Regions from separate parts of the Streptomyces sp. NPDC017225 genome, predicted to be linked through region 1. Evidence: riboswitches for the same ligand, from Rfam matches in the RefSeq annotation. Region 1 holds a riboswitch; each other region holds the start of a gene.
What was found. Region 1 has a riboswitch for cyclic di-AMP ahead of ACH4NX_RS18855 (LysM peptidoglycan-binding domain-containing M23 family metallopeptidase). Riboswitches for the same ligand answer to the same signal wherever they lie in the genome.
Positions count from the first base shown of each region.

Region 1 (3,182 bases):
GGTACTCGCGTGCCCAGTGCACGTCGTCCCGCCGGACGTCCAGGGTGCCGCGGGGCGGCAGCAGCGGCCAGGGCTGGTCCGGGTCGGCCGGGACCCGCAGGCCGAGTACCTGGCCCGCGCGCAGCGCCACCCGCGTGTGCCCCTCGGGCGACAGGTGCAGCCGGTCGGCGTCCCACGCCCTGCGGTCCTGGACGCTCCGGAGCGACCACAGGTCGAGCACGGGGCAGCCGTAGCGGTCGGCGATGGCACGGACGTGCCCGTTGTACGTGGCGATCTTGCCGCGCAGATGCTTGAGGACAGGCACCCCGCGGGTGTCGAAGCCGGTCGTCACCAGGACGGTGCCGGCCGCCGCGCTCAGCGCCGCCACCGCTCGCTCGAACCGCTCCGCCACCTCGTCGGGATCGGTGCCGGGCCGGATGATGTCGTTGCCGCCCGCCGCGAAGGAGACCAGGTCCGGCGCGAGTCCGGCGACTCGCGGGATCTGCTCCGCCACGATCTGGTCGAGCAGCCTGCCGCGCACGGCGAGGTTCGTGTACGCGAAGTCGCCCTCGGGGCGCCGGTCCGCGAGCAGGACGGCGAACCGGTCCGCCCAGCCGACGAACGCCCCGTCGGGGCCGGGGTCGCCGACGCCCTCGGTGAAGCTGTCCCCCACAGCCACGTACGACCCGATCACTTCTCTGCTGTCACTCTTCGAATCGTCTGCCACGTCGGCCCATGATTCACCTTGGATTGTGACCTACGCGACCGTAGAAAGGGTTGACGGGCGGTGAGAAAGACCACGCCTAAAGTGTTCACCAATTCAGGAATACACCGAAGGCCGGACCCGGGGATCGGGGTCCGGCCTTCGGAGGCGCGGAGGCTGCGCCTAAAGCGCCGTCGGAGAGATCGGAGGGATCAGAGAGAGACGCCGTGCGAGCGCAGGTACGAGATCGGGTCGACGTCCGAACCGTAGTCCGGCGTGGTGCGGATCTCGAAGTGCAGGTGCGGACCGGTCACGTTGCCGGTCGCACCCGAGAGACCGACCTGCTGACCCGCCGTCACCGACTGGCCGGCGGAGACGGAGAGCGAGGACAGGTGGGCGTACTGGGCGTAGTGGCCGTCGGCGAGCTGGATGACGACCTGGTTGCCGTAGGCACCGCCCCAGCCGGCGGAGACGACCGTGCCCGCGCCGACGGCCTTGAGCGAGGTGCCGGTCGGGACGACGAAGTCGGTGCCGGTGTGGTAGCCGCTGGACCACATGCTGCCGGTCTGGTGGTACGGGGTGCCGACGCTGCCGCCGGGCACGGGCGAGGTGAAGCCGCTGGTGGTCCCGGCGGACTGGGCGCTGGTGTCGGAGGAGTCCGAGGAGGTCTTCGCGGCGTCCGACGACTTCTCGGCCGACTCGGACTTCTCGGAGGACGGCTTCTGCGGCGCGGCGGGCTTCTCGGCCGCCGGCTTCTCGGACCCGGTGGAGGAGGACGGGGCGGACGACTTGGCGGCCCGCTCGCCGACCGAGAGCTTCAGGCCGGGGTGGATCATCGACGGGTCCGCGCCGACGGCCTCGCGGTTGTCCGAGTACAGCTTCTTCCAGCCACCGTCGACGTCCTGCTCGTCGGCGATCTTCGAGAGGTAGTCACCGCTCTTCACGGTGTACGTCCGCGAGTCCGAGTTCTTCTCGGCGCCGCTGCCGGCGGCCTGCTTCGCGGCCGTCGGTATGGACCGCACGGCCTGCTCGGAAACGGACTGCGCGGGAGCGGCCTGGGCGGTGGCGGCGCCCATCAGCGGGAGCGCGAGCGCCGCGCCACCGGTTCCGGCGACGGCGATGGTGCGGGTCAGGCGCATGGCCCTGGTACGGCGGTGCTTACCCTTCGCGGGCATGTCGTTTTCCTCTCCGGCGCCTGCGAGGTGAGCTGTCGGGTGCGAGCTGGAGATGCCCGGCCGCGCCGAGGCGCGGCTTAACCCCAAGCCGTTCCGGGAACCGGAACAGGCAGTTGTACCTGTGGGTCCCCCGCTCCTGCCGTGTACGGGTGGTGGATGAGTGCGGGCTCCGGGCGGCGGCAGGATTAGGCGTCCGTCCGGATCGGTGGTGAACGTAAGGGACCAGGACGCGCGGGGACAAGCGAGGGGTTCCATCGCCAGGTGTTCCGATTGATCCTTTACGGGAATTACCGGTCACCCTCCGTCGATTACCGGAGTGCCCTTTCGCGTAAAGAGCCTTGAAAACCGGCTGAATTGCATGCACATGACGGGCAACGCACCGTCACGGATATGACGCTGCTCACCCGCCACCCCTTCATCCTCTTCCATTCCAGCGCCAGTTGGGACTAAGGGACCAATTCGTACGGAACGCCCAGATGTGGCGTAGTCGGACGACCGGGACTCCGGCATCCCGGGGCGGTGCCGTATCGTCGAGTGGTGCCCGTCGGCGAGCAGCGTCGGCGGGGCTTGGTGGGAGGAGCCCCCGTGACGCAGCAGGTCCCGTCGACCGAACCCGAGCTGACCGGTGTGCGCAACTTCCGGGACGTGGGCGGACTGCCGACCGTGGACGGGCGGCGGGTGCGGCAGGGGGTGCTGTTCCGCAGCGGCCACCTCGCGCACGCCACCGGAGAGGACGCCGCGCTGCTGGCCTCGCTGGGCCTGCACACGATCTTCGACTTCCGCAACGCGGCCGACCAGAAGCTCGACGGCCCGGACGTCGAGCTTCCCGGCGTGCGGAACGTGAACCTGCCGCTGAGCGATCCTGCCGACGGTGCCGAGTTCTGGAAGATGGTCCGCGACGGCGACCTCGACCAGCTCCGCGAGATCCTGGCGGACGGCAGGGGTGCGAACCGGATGATCGACTCCTACCGCGCGATCATCAAGGACCGCACGGCCGAGCACTCCCGGGTGCTGCACGCGCTCGCCCAGGACAGCGTCCCCGCCCTGATGCACTGCGCCGCCGGCAAGGACCGCGCGGGCCTGTCGATCGCGATCACCCTGCTCGCCCTGGGCGTCGAGCGTGAGGCCGTCGTCGAGGACTACCTGAAGTCCAACGCCACGCACCGCCGGTACAAGGTGCGCCGCAGCAGCACCGCCGCCTCGGCCTACTCCCCCGAGGTCATGGAGCTGCTCAGCCCCCTCTTCGACGCGCGCGCCGAGTATCTGGCGGCGGCCTTCGAGACCGTCGAGGAGACCTGGGGCGGGGTCGACACCTACCTGGAGAA
Region 1 covers NZ_JBIRNE010000007.1:325,224-328,405, reverse strand. The annotation lists gene ACH4NX_RS18860 (SGNH/GDSL hydrolase family protein) at 1-673, opposite strand, end outside; gene ACH4NX_RS18855 (LysM peptidoglycan-binding domain-containing M23 family metallopeptidase) at 895-1,857, opposite strand; cyclic di-AMP (ydaO/yuaA leader) riboswitch at 1,862-2,019, opposite strand; gene ACH4NX_RS18850 (tyrosine-protein phosphatase) at 2,443-3,182, shown strand, end outside.

Region 2 (3,182 bases), on a different contig from region 1:
GGAGCTGTTCCCGGCCGGCACGCGCATGTCGCGCCCGCGCCAGGGCACCGAGGAGACGGTCGCGAACATCGACTCCGCGGCCGTACGCGCCTTCTACGAGAAGCACGTCCGGCCCGCGACGGCCACCGCCGTGGTCGTCGGCGACCTCACCGGCGTCGACCTCGACGCGCTGCTCGGCGACACGCTGGGCGCGTGGACCGGTTCCGCCGCCGAGCCGCGTCCCGTGCCCCCGGTGACCGCCGACGACAGCGGACGGGTCGTCATCGTGGACCGTCCCGGCGCCGTCCAGACGCAGCTGCTGATCGGCCGTACCGGCTCCGACCGGCACGACCGCGTGTGGGCCGCGCAGGTGCTCGGCACCTACTGCCTCGGCGGCACCCTCACCTCGCGTCTGGACCGCGTCCTGCGCGAGGAGAAGGGCTACACCTACGGCGTACGGGCGTTCGGGCAGGTCCTGCGTTCCGCGCCCGACGGCACGGGCGCCGCCATGCTCGCCATCAGCGGCTCGGTGGACACCTCCAACACCGGTCCCGCCCTGGACGACCTGTGGACGGTGCTGCGCAAGCTCGCCGCGGAGGGACTCACCGACGCCGAACGCGACGTGGCCGTGCAGAACCTGGTGGGTGTGGCGCCGCTGAAGTACGAGACGGCGGCGGCCGTGGCGAGCACGCTGGCCGACCAGGTCGAGCAGCACCTGCCCGACGACTACCAGGCCACGCTCTACCGCCAACTCGCCGCCACGGGCACCGTGGAGGCCACGGCGGCGGTCGTGAACGCCTTCCCGGTGGACCGCCTGGTGACGGTCCTCGTCGGCGACGCGGCGCAGATCAAGGAGTCCGTCGAGGCCCTCGGCATCGGTGAAGTCACCGTCGTGTCGGCCGAGTAGCGGCACCGCGCGCGGCGGCCCTGGTGACCGGAGTGTCACCAGGGCCGAAGTTTGTCCGAATTGAGGGACTGACTGCCCGTCTGCCCTGTGGCGTGCGCTACAAAAAGCCGGTTGCGTTTGAGGATTGAAGACAGCCGCGTTTAGCGTCGTCCGGGCTGTTCGTCAGGCAGTGCGCCGCACCCGCGGCACCGGACAGTCATCGCCGAGTCCCCCTACGGCGCGAGCCAGGGGAGCCGGGGACCCATCGCAGTCCCTGGGGTGAATCGGACGCCCGCGCGCGCAGCGAGGGGGCCCGTAGGAGACCTTCCACCTCCGAACCCGTCAGCTAACCCGGTAGGCGAGAGGGAAGGAAAGGACCAGCCTCCACATGGCGTTCACGCGCGCCACCGGGAAGCACCGGCGTCCCAGCCGGGTGCACCGCACCACCGCCCGCGCGGCGGGGGTCGCGGCCCTCGCCACCACCGGCGTCGTCGGCACCCTCGCGGCTCCGGCGCTCGCCGCCGAGTCCGAGGCGGAGCAGAGCGGACTCACCCCGGTCATCACCATCGGCGACTCCATAGCCGACGAGATCGACGCCCAGGCCACCGCGCAGAAGCAGGCCGCCCTGCACGCGGCCGCCCGTGAGGCGGCCCAGGAGGCCGCGCGCGAGCGGGCCGCCGAGGCGGCCGAGGAGGCGCGCGAGGCCAAGGAGCGCGCCGCGCGCCAGGCGGAGCGCGAGCGGCTCAACACCTTCGTGTCGCCGATCACCGCCTCCTACGTCTCCACCGCCTACCAGGCCGGCAGCTCCCTGTGGTCCTCCGGCAGCCACACCGGCATCGACTTCCACGCCGCCGGCGGCACGTCCGTGCACGCGGTCGGCGTCGGCACCGTCGTGGAGGCCGGCTGGGGCGGCGCGTACGGCAACCAGGTCGTCATCAAGATGCACGACGGCACGTACACGCAGTACGGCCACCTGTCGTCCATCGGCGTCTCGGTGGGCCAGTCGGTCGACCCCGGCCAGCAGATCGGCCTCTCCGGCGCCACCGGCAACGTCACCGGGGCGCACCTGCACTTCGAGGCCCGCACGAGCCCCGAGTACGGCTCGGACCTGGACCCCGTCGCCTATCTCCGCTCGCACGGCGTGAACCTCTGACGGGCCTCCGGCGGGTCTCCGACGGACCTGTGACGCGTCTCTGACGACGGACGGCACGACATCCGAAAGCCCCGGCTCCCCGAGCCGGGGCTTTCGCGTTTCCCTTTGCCGGCGGCCGCGTCGCTGTCCAAAAATTACCCATGGAATCCGCCCCGCCGTCGGAATACCCGCTCGACTGGCCTAGAGTCACTGAAAACGCGTCAATCGTCGACGTTTCACGGGGATTAAGGCGGAGGTCGGGTATGCGAATTCCGGCGCACTCGGTGTGCACGGCGATCCGGGACGACATCGTCGCCGGCGTCCACGGACGCGGCAGCCGGCTCACCGAGGAACTCCTCGCCCGACGCCACGGAGTCTCCCGCGTCCCGGTCCGCGAGGCCCTGCGCACGCTGGAGGCCGAGGGTTTCGTGGTGACCCGGCGGCACGCGGGCGCGTGCGTCGCGGAACCCACCGAGCAGGAGGCCGCCGACCTGCTGGAGACCCGCACGCTCCTCGAACCCCTCGGCGCCTCCCGGGCGGCCCGGCGCCGCACCGACGCACACCTCAAAGTGCTGCGCGGGCTGGTCAGGCTCGGGCAGGAGCGCGCCAGGCACGGCAACAGCGAGGACCTGCGCTCCCTGGGCGGCTGGTTCCACGACACCCTCGCCCAGGCCGCCGGCAGCCCCTCACTGACGGCGCTCCTGACCCAGTTGCGCCACAAGATCGCCTGGATGTACGTCGTGGACGCGCCGGCCGGGCCGGTGGAGTACTGGGCGGAGCACGGCGCGGTCGTCGACGCGGTGGCCCGGGGCGACGGCGAGCGCGCGCGGGCGCTCATGGCGCTGCACACGGAGCGGTCGGTGCCGGGGCACCGGCTGCGTTTCGCCTCCGGCGGCGAACGGACGGCGCGTGTGAGGAATTCGCAACGTCCCGTAAACATGCCGAGCCTGCGGCATTAACACGGGCGCCGTATATAAAGAGAAGGCGATTCGGGGGGCTGTTCTCTGCTGCCCGAAAAGACGGAAGCGAAAAGCGTAAAGGGGGGGAGGTGGAAATGGGGAAACAAAAAGCCCGCCCGGCGGTCCCGGGCGGGCCTTTCGGTGCTGCTGTCCGTCAGACGGTCTCGGGAAGCTCCTCGAGCCCCTCGGAGACCAGCTTCGCCAGCCGCTCCAGGGCGGCGTCCGC
Region 2 covers NZ_JBIRNE010000009.1:99,628-102,809, reverse strand. The annotation lists gene ACH4NX_RS20710 (M16 family metallopeptidase) at 1-886, shown strand, start outside; cyclic di-AMP (ydaO/yuaA leader) riboswitch at 1,077-1,241, shown strand; gene ACH4NX_RS20705 (M23 family metallopeptidase) at 1,254-2,018, shown strand; gene ACH4NX_RS20700 (GntR family transcriptional regulator) at 2,261-2,956, shown strand; gene ACH4NX_RS20695 (HPr family phosphocarrier protein) at 3,111-3,182, opposite strand, start outside.
Region 2: another riboswitch for cyclic di-AMP. It lies ahead of ACH4NX_RS20705 (M23 family metallopeptidase); the one in region 1 lies ahead of ACH4NX_RS18855 (LysM peptidoglycan-binding domain-containing M23 family metallopeptidase).

Region 3 (3,182 bases), on a different contig from region 1:
CGCAGTTCCGCGCCCAGCTTCCGGCGGCGCACCACGGGACCATGTTGCATGGGCCACTCCTCTACTCCCTGTGGGCCGCCCACATACGCTCTGCCGTCGCAGAGTTCACCGCATCGAGCGACAGATATATGCACATCTTGGTGGATCGCCGCCCTTCACGGCCTGAGGGTGGCAGTCTGACGGCGAAGCACCAGTCCGGGACCGTACTCGAACCGTCCGCTCCATGTCGGGTCGCGGTCCCGCGGGAAAGGGACGAGCTCGCCATGGCAGACCATCTGGAAGCATCCGTCACTCTGCCGAGCGATCCCGCCTCGGTGGCCGCCGCGCGCACGTATGTGGTCGGCACGCTGGCGGAGTGGGGCCTGCCGGCGGACACCGAGGTGTCCGAGACCGTCCGGCTCATCGTCTCCGAGCTGACGACCAACGCGGTCCAGCACACCCTCGGCCAGTCGCCCACCTTCACGGTGGACCTCGCACTCGACCGTGACGAGCGGCTGCGCATCGGCGTCACCGACAGCCATCCGCGGTTCCCCAAGCGCCTGCCCGCAGCCGTCCAGCAGGACAACGGCCGCGGCATGGTGATCATCCGCTGGCTGACGGCGGAGTGCGGCGGCAGGCTGAGAGTGCGGCCCACGCGGGAGGGCGGCAAGACCATCTCCGTCGAACTGCCCTGGACACCGCCGGGCAGTCCGGTGGCTCCCGAGCCCGCCGCGGCCGTGGGGCAGGCCGCCGACCGGCGGGAGACTCAGCGGTGAGGCGCCGACAGCCTCCGGAGCGCCGCCGCATACCACGCACCCGAGGGGGAGTCGGCGGCGTGGCCCGCCGACTCCCCCTCGGGTGCGCTACTTGACCCGGCCGTACCAGACGCTGCCGGTCCAGATCTTCTGCAGACGCACCACGTCCCCGGTCTTCGGGGCGTGCCAGATCTTGCCCTTCCCGGCGTAGATGCCGACGTGGTAGACGCTGCGGCCCGAGTGGAAGAAGACCAGGTCCCCGGCCTTGCGGCTGTTGGCGGAAATACGACGTGTCTTGTTGTACTGCTGAGCCGCGGTGCGCGGCAGCTTCTTGCCGGCCTTCTTGAACGAGTACAGGGTCAGCCCGGAGCAGTCGAACCTGCGTGGTCCGACGGCGCCCCATGCGTACGGTGAGCCCTTCTTGGAGGCCGCGATCTTGAGGGCCTTCGTCGCGTAGGTGGCCGCGGCCGCCTCGGAGGCGGCACCGGGGACCACGACGGATCCGCCGATGGCGGCGAGGGTGAGGGCCGAGGCCGTACCGGCACGGGCCATCAGCGACGGGACACGATTGAGCGCGGACATGCGCAACCCTTCGTCAGCCGCCTGTGAAGGGTGACCTGTCGGATTCGGGCTGGCGAAGTTGCCCGGCCGCACGAGTGCGGCTTCACCCCAAGGGCTGCCCGGCCCGGTGCCTCTCCCGCGGAGATGACCGTTCCGGCGACCCGTCGTGCTCGGGTCCTCCACTCCTGCCGATCCACTCCTGTCGACCGGTCGTCCGGGCGGCGGCAGGACTCGGCGTCCGCCCGGACCGCCCCGCCGCTGCGGCGGGGGCTTGTCGTCAGTCACGGATCTTGTCTCCTCCAGAGGGAGAATCCCAACGGAACGTGCCCTTTGTGTTGTTACCCGCCACTCACCCGTTCGGGTGGACGCCTCCCTGTTCGAGTCACCTCCCGGCGTGGTGCCGACCCCCGGGACCAGCGGCGGAGCCCCCCATTGCGCTGTCCGGGCACGCGGGTCGCGCAACCTCGGCCGGTCGGAAATCGATGGTGTTCCTACGCCGAAAGGGGGTACGCCGTTTGGTCCGTTTCACCCCCTGGTGTGTCAACTGCCGGACCGGGGCGGAAGGTCGACACGCGCAGTCCGCCGTCCAGCACGCGCGGCGCCCGGGCCGGGGTGGCGGAGCGCGGATCCGTCTCGCCCCGGATCGGTGGGGCCGTGGCCGCGGTCATCCTCCGTTCGGTGGCTCGTGCAGGCCGAAGGAGGAGCCCTGGTCGTCCCGGCACAGCACGAACCGGCCGAACCGGGCCGCCGACTCCGCGTCCTCCTCGCCCTCCTCGCCGAGGTCCTCGACCGCGCCGCCCAGCTCCCGGACCCGGGCCACCGCCGCGTCCAGGTCGTCGACCCGGAAGAAGAGGTACGGAGAGGCTCCCGCGTCGCCCCCGTGCAGGCCGCCCGGCACTCCCGCGGTGCCGATGGAGAACCCGCGCCCCGTGGGGCCGGGTTCGAGGTGCCAGCCGAACAGGGAGCCGTAGAAGACCCGCCCGCGCTCGGGATCGGCCACACCGAGCTCGAAGAACGACGGTTCGCCCGTCATGGGGCACCTCCTGCGGGTCGGTGGACTGTGCTCGCCCCCCCGACCCGATCGTCCTCCCCGCCCGGCGGCGGCGCAGCCCGTCGTCGCGAGGCGAACGGTAGGCGGCCGTCATCACCGACGTGCCCGGTGCCCTCCGCGGCGTGTACGAGCGCGCCGCGCTGGAGAGTCCGCCGCGCCGCCCGTCCCCGGTGAGCTCATCGCCCGCACCCTGGCGCGGGAGCGGTCGGCGGTGACGAAAGCGGTCAGCGGCTGTTCCCGCGGCTCATGGTCCAGGACTGGGCCCAGTACGCGCTGTTCGGCGGCTTTCCCCCGGAGGTGCTCCAGGAAGGCATGCGGGGGTTGTTGAGCATGCGGGAGACCGGTGACGGCACCGGTAATGAGCCGGTCAAATCCGGGTGACGTGCCCGAAACACTGTAGCCCTACTCTCCACCCCGATCCACCTGCGGTTTTTGGGCACACGCGAGTGCATTCCAGCGCATTCATGTGTGTTACATCTATAGCCGTCGCGGTGGCCGCGGCAGCCGGACCGCCCGGTCCTGGCGTGATGTCCTGTGAGGTGGTAAGTGCAACTGACCCCGCACGAGCAGGAGAGACTGCTCATTCATGTGGCCGCGGACGTGGCGGAGAAGCGCCGCGCACGAGGCGTGAAGCTCAACCATCCCGAGGTCGTCGCACTGATCACCTCGCACATCCTCGAAGGTGCCCGCGACGGTCGCACGGTCGGTGAACTCATGGCCTCCGGCCGCAAGCTGATCCAGCGCGACGAGGTCATGGAGGGCATACCCGAGATGATCCACGACGTGCAGGTCGAGGCAACCTTCCCCGACGGCACCAAGTTGGTCACCGTCCACGA
Region 3 covers NZ_JBIRNE010000013.1:70,267-73,448, reverse strand. The annotation lists gene ACH4NX_RS26145 (helix-turn-helix transcriptional regulator) at 1-50, opposite strand, end outside; gene ACH4NX_RS26140 (ATP-binding protein) at 264-755, shown strand; gene ACH4NX_RS26135 (C40 family peptidase) at 843-1,316, opposite strand; cyclic di-AMP (ydaO/yuaA leader) riboswitch at 1,320-1,464, opposite strand; gene ACH4NX_RS26130 (VOC family protein) at 1,960-2,328, opposite strand; gene ACH4NX_RS26125 (hypothetical protein) at 2,593-2,727, shown strand; gene ACH4NX_RS26120 (urease subunit gamma) at 2,893-3,182, shown strand, end outside.
Region 3: another riboswitch for cyclic di-AMP. It lies ahead of ACH4NX_RS26135 (C40 family peptidase); the one in region 1 lies ahead of ACH4NX_RS18855 (LysM peptidoglycan-binding domain-containing M23 family metallopeptidase).

Region 4 (3,182 bases), on a different contig from region 1:
CCGCCCGGGCCTCCTTGGCGTACCGGACGGTGTCCCGCCGCGCCTGCTCCAGCGCGGGGTGGTCGCGCAGCAGCCGCAGCGCCTCCGCGTGCCGCGCGTCGTCGCTCAGGTCGGTGTCCAGCAGCTCGCACAGGGCGATGTCCTCGGCGAGTCCGAGCCGGGCCGCCCGCTCGCGCAGCCGCAGCACCGGGAGGGTCGGGATGCCCTCGCGCAGGTCGGTCCCGGGGGTCTTCCCCGACTCGTGGGAGTCGGAGGCGATGTCCAGGACGTCGTCCGCGAGCTGGAAGGCGACGCCGAGCCGCTCGCCGTACTGGGTCAGCACGTCCACGACCGTCTCGTCGGCGCCGGACATCATCGCGCCGAACCGGCAGGCGACCGCCACCAGCGATCCCGTCTTGCCGCCCAGCACGTCCAGGTAGTGGTCGACCGGGTCCCGCCCGTCCTGCGGTCCCGCCGTCTCCAGGATCTGACCGGTGACCAGCCGCTCGAACGCCAGGGCCTGCACGCGGACCGCCTCGGGCCCGAGGTCGGCGAGGATCTGGGAGGCGCGGGCGAACAGGAAGTCGCCGGTGAGGACCGCGACCGAGTTGCCCCAGCGGGTGTTGGCGCTGGCCACGCCACGCCGCACGGCGGCCTCGTCCATCACGTCGTCGTGGTAGAGGGTGGCGAGGTGGGTCAGCTCCACGACTACGGCCGAGGGCACGATCCCGGGGGCGTAGGGGTCGCCGAACTGGGCCGAGAGCATCACCAGGAGTGGCCGGAACCGTTTGCCACCGGCCCGCACCAGATGCTGGGCGGCCTCCGTGATGAACGGGACCTCGCTTTTGGTTGCCTCAAGCAACCCTTCCTCGACAGCGACCAATCCGGTCTGGACATCGGCTTCCAGAGCCTGGTCCCGCACGCTCAGCCCGAACGGCCCGACGACGGTCACGAGGGGTCTCCTGTCTGCTGGTGTCTACTGGCGATTACCTGGTTTGTCGATAGGTCGCTGCCACCACTCAAGTCAGCGTATCCGGTCACCTTTCGATCACCGTTAGCGCCCACCGCTACAGGCCGGTCTGTATCGGATCATGCACGGTATGTTTTTGATCAGGTGATATGAGCAGATTTTGATCGACATCGCCAGAGCCAGAACCCGCCACCGAAGATCACACCATCCCTCCCAACGGGCCGCACTCCGAATACGTCACCCACTCGCCCCACTCCACCCCCACCCCGAACAGATGCCCGCACAGCGCGCGGAAACACCGGCCGGGGGGGGCGGACGCCAGGTGGGCCGCAGAGCCGGACGCGGGGCCGGAGGCGGGACGGGCGCGGGACGGACACAGGGCAGGGTGCGGGAGGGGCGCGACACCGAAAACCGGGACGGACGCAGGCCGGAACACGGCCCGGACGCGGGCACGGCCCCGGACGCGGGCATGGTCCCCCAGCCCCGGACGCGGCCCGGACACGGGCCACGCACACCGGCAGCCCGCCCGACCATCGGCCGACACCCGACGCCATCCCCACCCACGGTCGATTGACTCCCAGTTGGCCCCAATGCCCGATTTGCCGCTCTTGCCGAAGCCCGTGAGTTGGCTCACTCCATCCCGCCCGCAGGCAACCCCGCCGCCGACCGCGCCCTCCCTTTGCGCCGCAAGCCAGTTGAGGCTTGGCGACCGCAAAGGATCAAGCGTCACAAACACCCCAGACCAAGGTCAACAGGCGCGTTGGGTGATTCCTGCACTTGTTTCGGACATGTGCTCTCGCATACGTTCCCGGCCTGTCGGGCGGACGCCGAATCCTGCCACCGCCCGGACACACAGTCATCCGCCAACAAACTCGCAGGCAGGAGCGGGGGACCCAGGTAAGTCGCCGCACCCGGTCACCACCGGAGCGGCTCGGGGTGAAGCCGTGCCCGTCAGGGCCCGGCCGGGCACCTCCCCGCCCGAACCCGACAGCTCACCTCGCAGGCGTAAGGAGAGGGACTCAAGCATGTCTGCCAACGGTCAGAACCGTCACGCCCGCACCACCCGCCTCGCCCGCAAGCTCGCCGTCGCCGGCACCGGCGCCGCCGTGCTCGCCCTGCCGCTCATCGGCGCGACCAGCGCCTCCGCCGCCGCCCCGGCCGCCGCCCCGGCCACCGCTCCGGCCGCCGCGACCGCCGCCCCCGCGGCGACGACGTACCCGGACAACCTCGACGGCTGGATCCGTGAGTCGCTCGACATCATGGCGCAGCACGGCATCCCCGGGACGTACGAGGGCATCCACCGCAACATCATGCGGGAGTCGTCCGGCAACCCGCTCGCCATCAACAACTGGGACATCAACGCCATCAACGGCACCCCGTCCAAGGGTCTGCTCCAGGTGATCGCCCCGACCTTCCAGGCGTACCACGTGCCCGGCACCTCCTGGGACCCGTACGACCCGGTCGCCAACATCACCGCCGCCTGCAACTACGCGGCCGACCGGTACGGCTCGATGGACAACGTCTTCAGCGCGTACTGAGCTGCACGGCCGGCAGGCACCGGCTCGTACGCACCGACTGGTCCGTGCCGGATGAGCCTCACCGGCCGGCCCGGGCCGGCTGAGCCGTACTAAGAGGTTCCGAAGATCCGCTCGAGGACGACGGCCACGCCGTCGTCCTCGTTCGTCGTGGTGACCTCGTCGGCCACCGCCTTGAGTTCGGGATGGGCGCCGGCCATGGCGACGCCGTGCGCCGCCCAGTCGAACATGGGAATGTCGTTGGGCATGTCCCCGAAGGCGATCGTCCGCCGTCGGCTCAGTCCCAGGCGCTCGGCGGCCAGCGCCAGTCCGGTCGCCTTGGTGATGCCGCACGGCTGGAGCTCCACCGTCCCCGGCCCGGACATCGTGACCGTCGCGAGGGAACCGACCACCGCGCGCGCCGTCGACGCCAACTCGTCGTCGGACAGTTCGGGGTGGCGCAGCAGCACCTTGCTGATCGGTGTGCTCCACAGCTCGTCACGCCGCTCGACCCGTACCGCGGGCAGCGTCGGGTGGGGCATCAGGTACCCCGGCTCGATGAGCGTGAGGCCGTCGACACCGTCCTGGTCGACCGCGGCGTACACCTGCCCCACCTCGGCCTCGATCTTGCCGAGCGCGGTCTCGGCCAGTTCCCGGTCCAGGGTGACCGACCACAGCATCCGGTGCGTACCGGCGTCGTAGACCTGCGCTCCCTGGCC
Region 4 covers NZ_JBIRNE010000005.1:170,689-173,870, reverse strand. The annotation lists gene ACH4NX_RS14215 (polyprenyl synthetase family protein) at 1-931, opposite strand, end outside; cyclic di-AMP (ydaO/yuaA leader) riboswitch at 1,801-1,969, shown strand; gene ACH4NX_RS14210 (transglycosylase SLT domain-containing protein) at 1,975-2,487, shown strand; gene ACH4NX_RS14205 (HAD family hydrolase) at 2,577-3,182, opposite strand, start outside.
Region 4: another riboswitch for cyclic di-AMP. It lies ahead of ACH4NX_RS14210 (transglycosylase SLT domain-containing protein); the one in region 1 lies ahead of ACH4NX_RS18855 (LysM peptidoglycan-binding domain-containing M23 family metallopeptidase).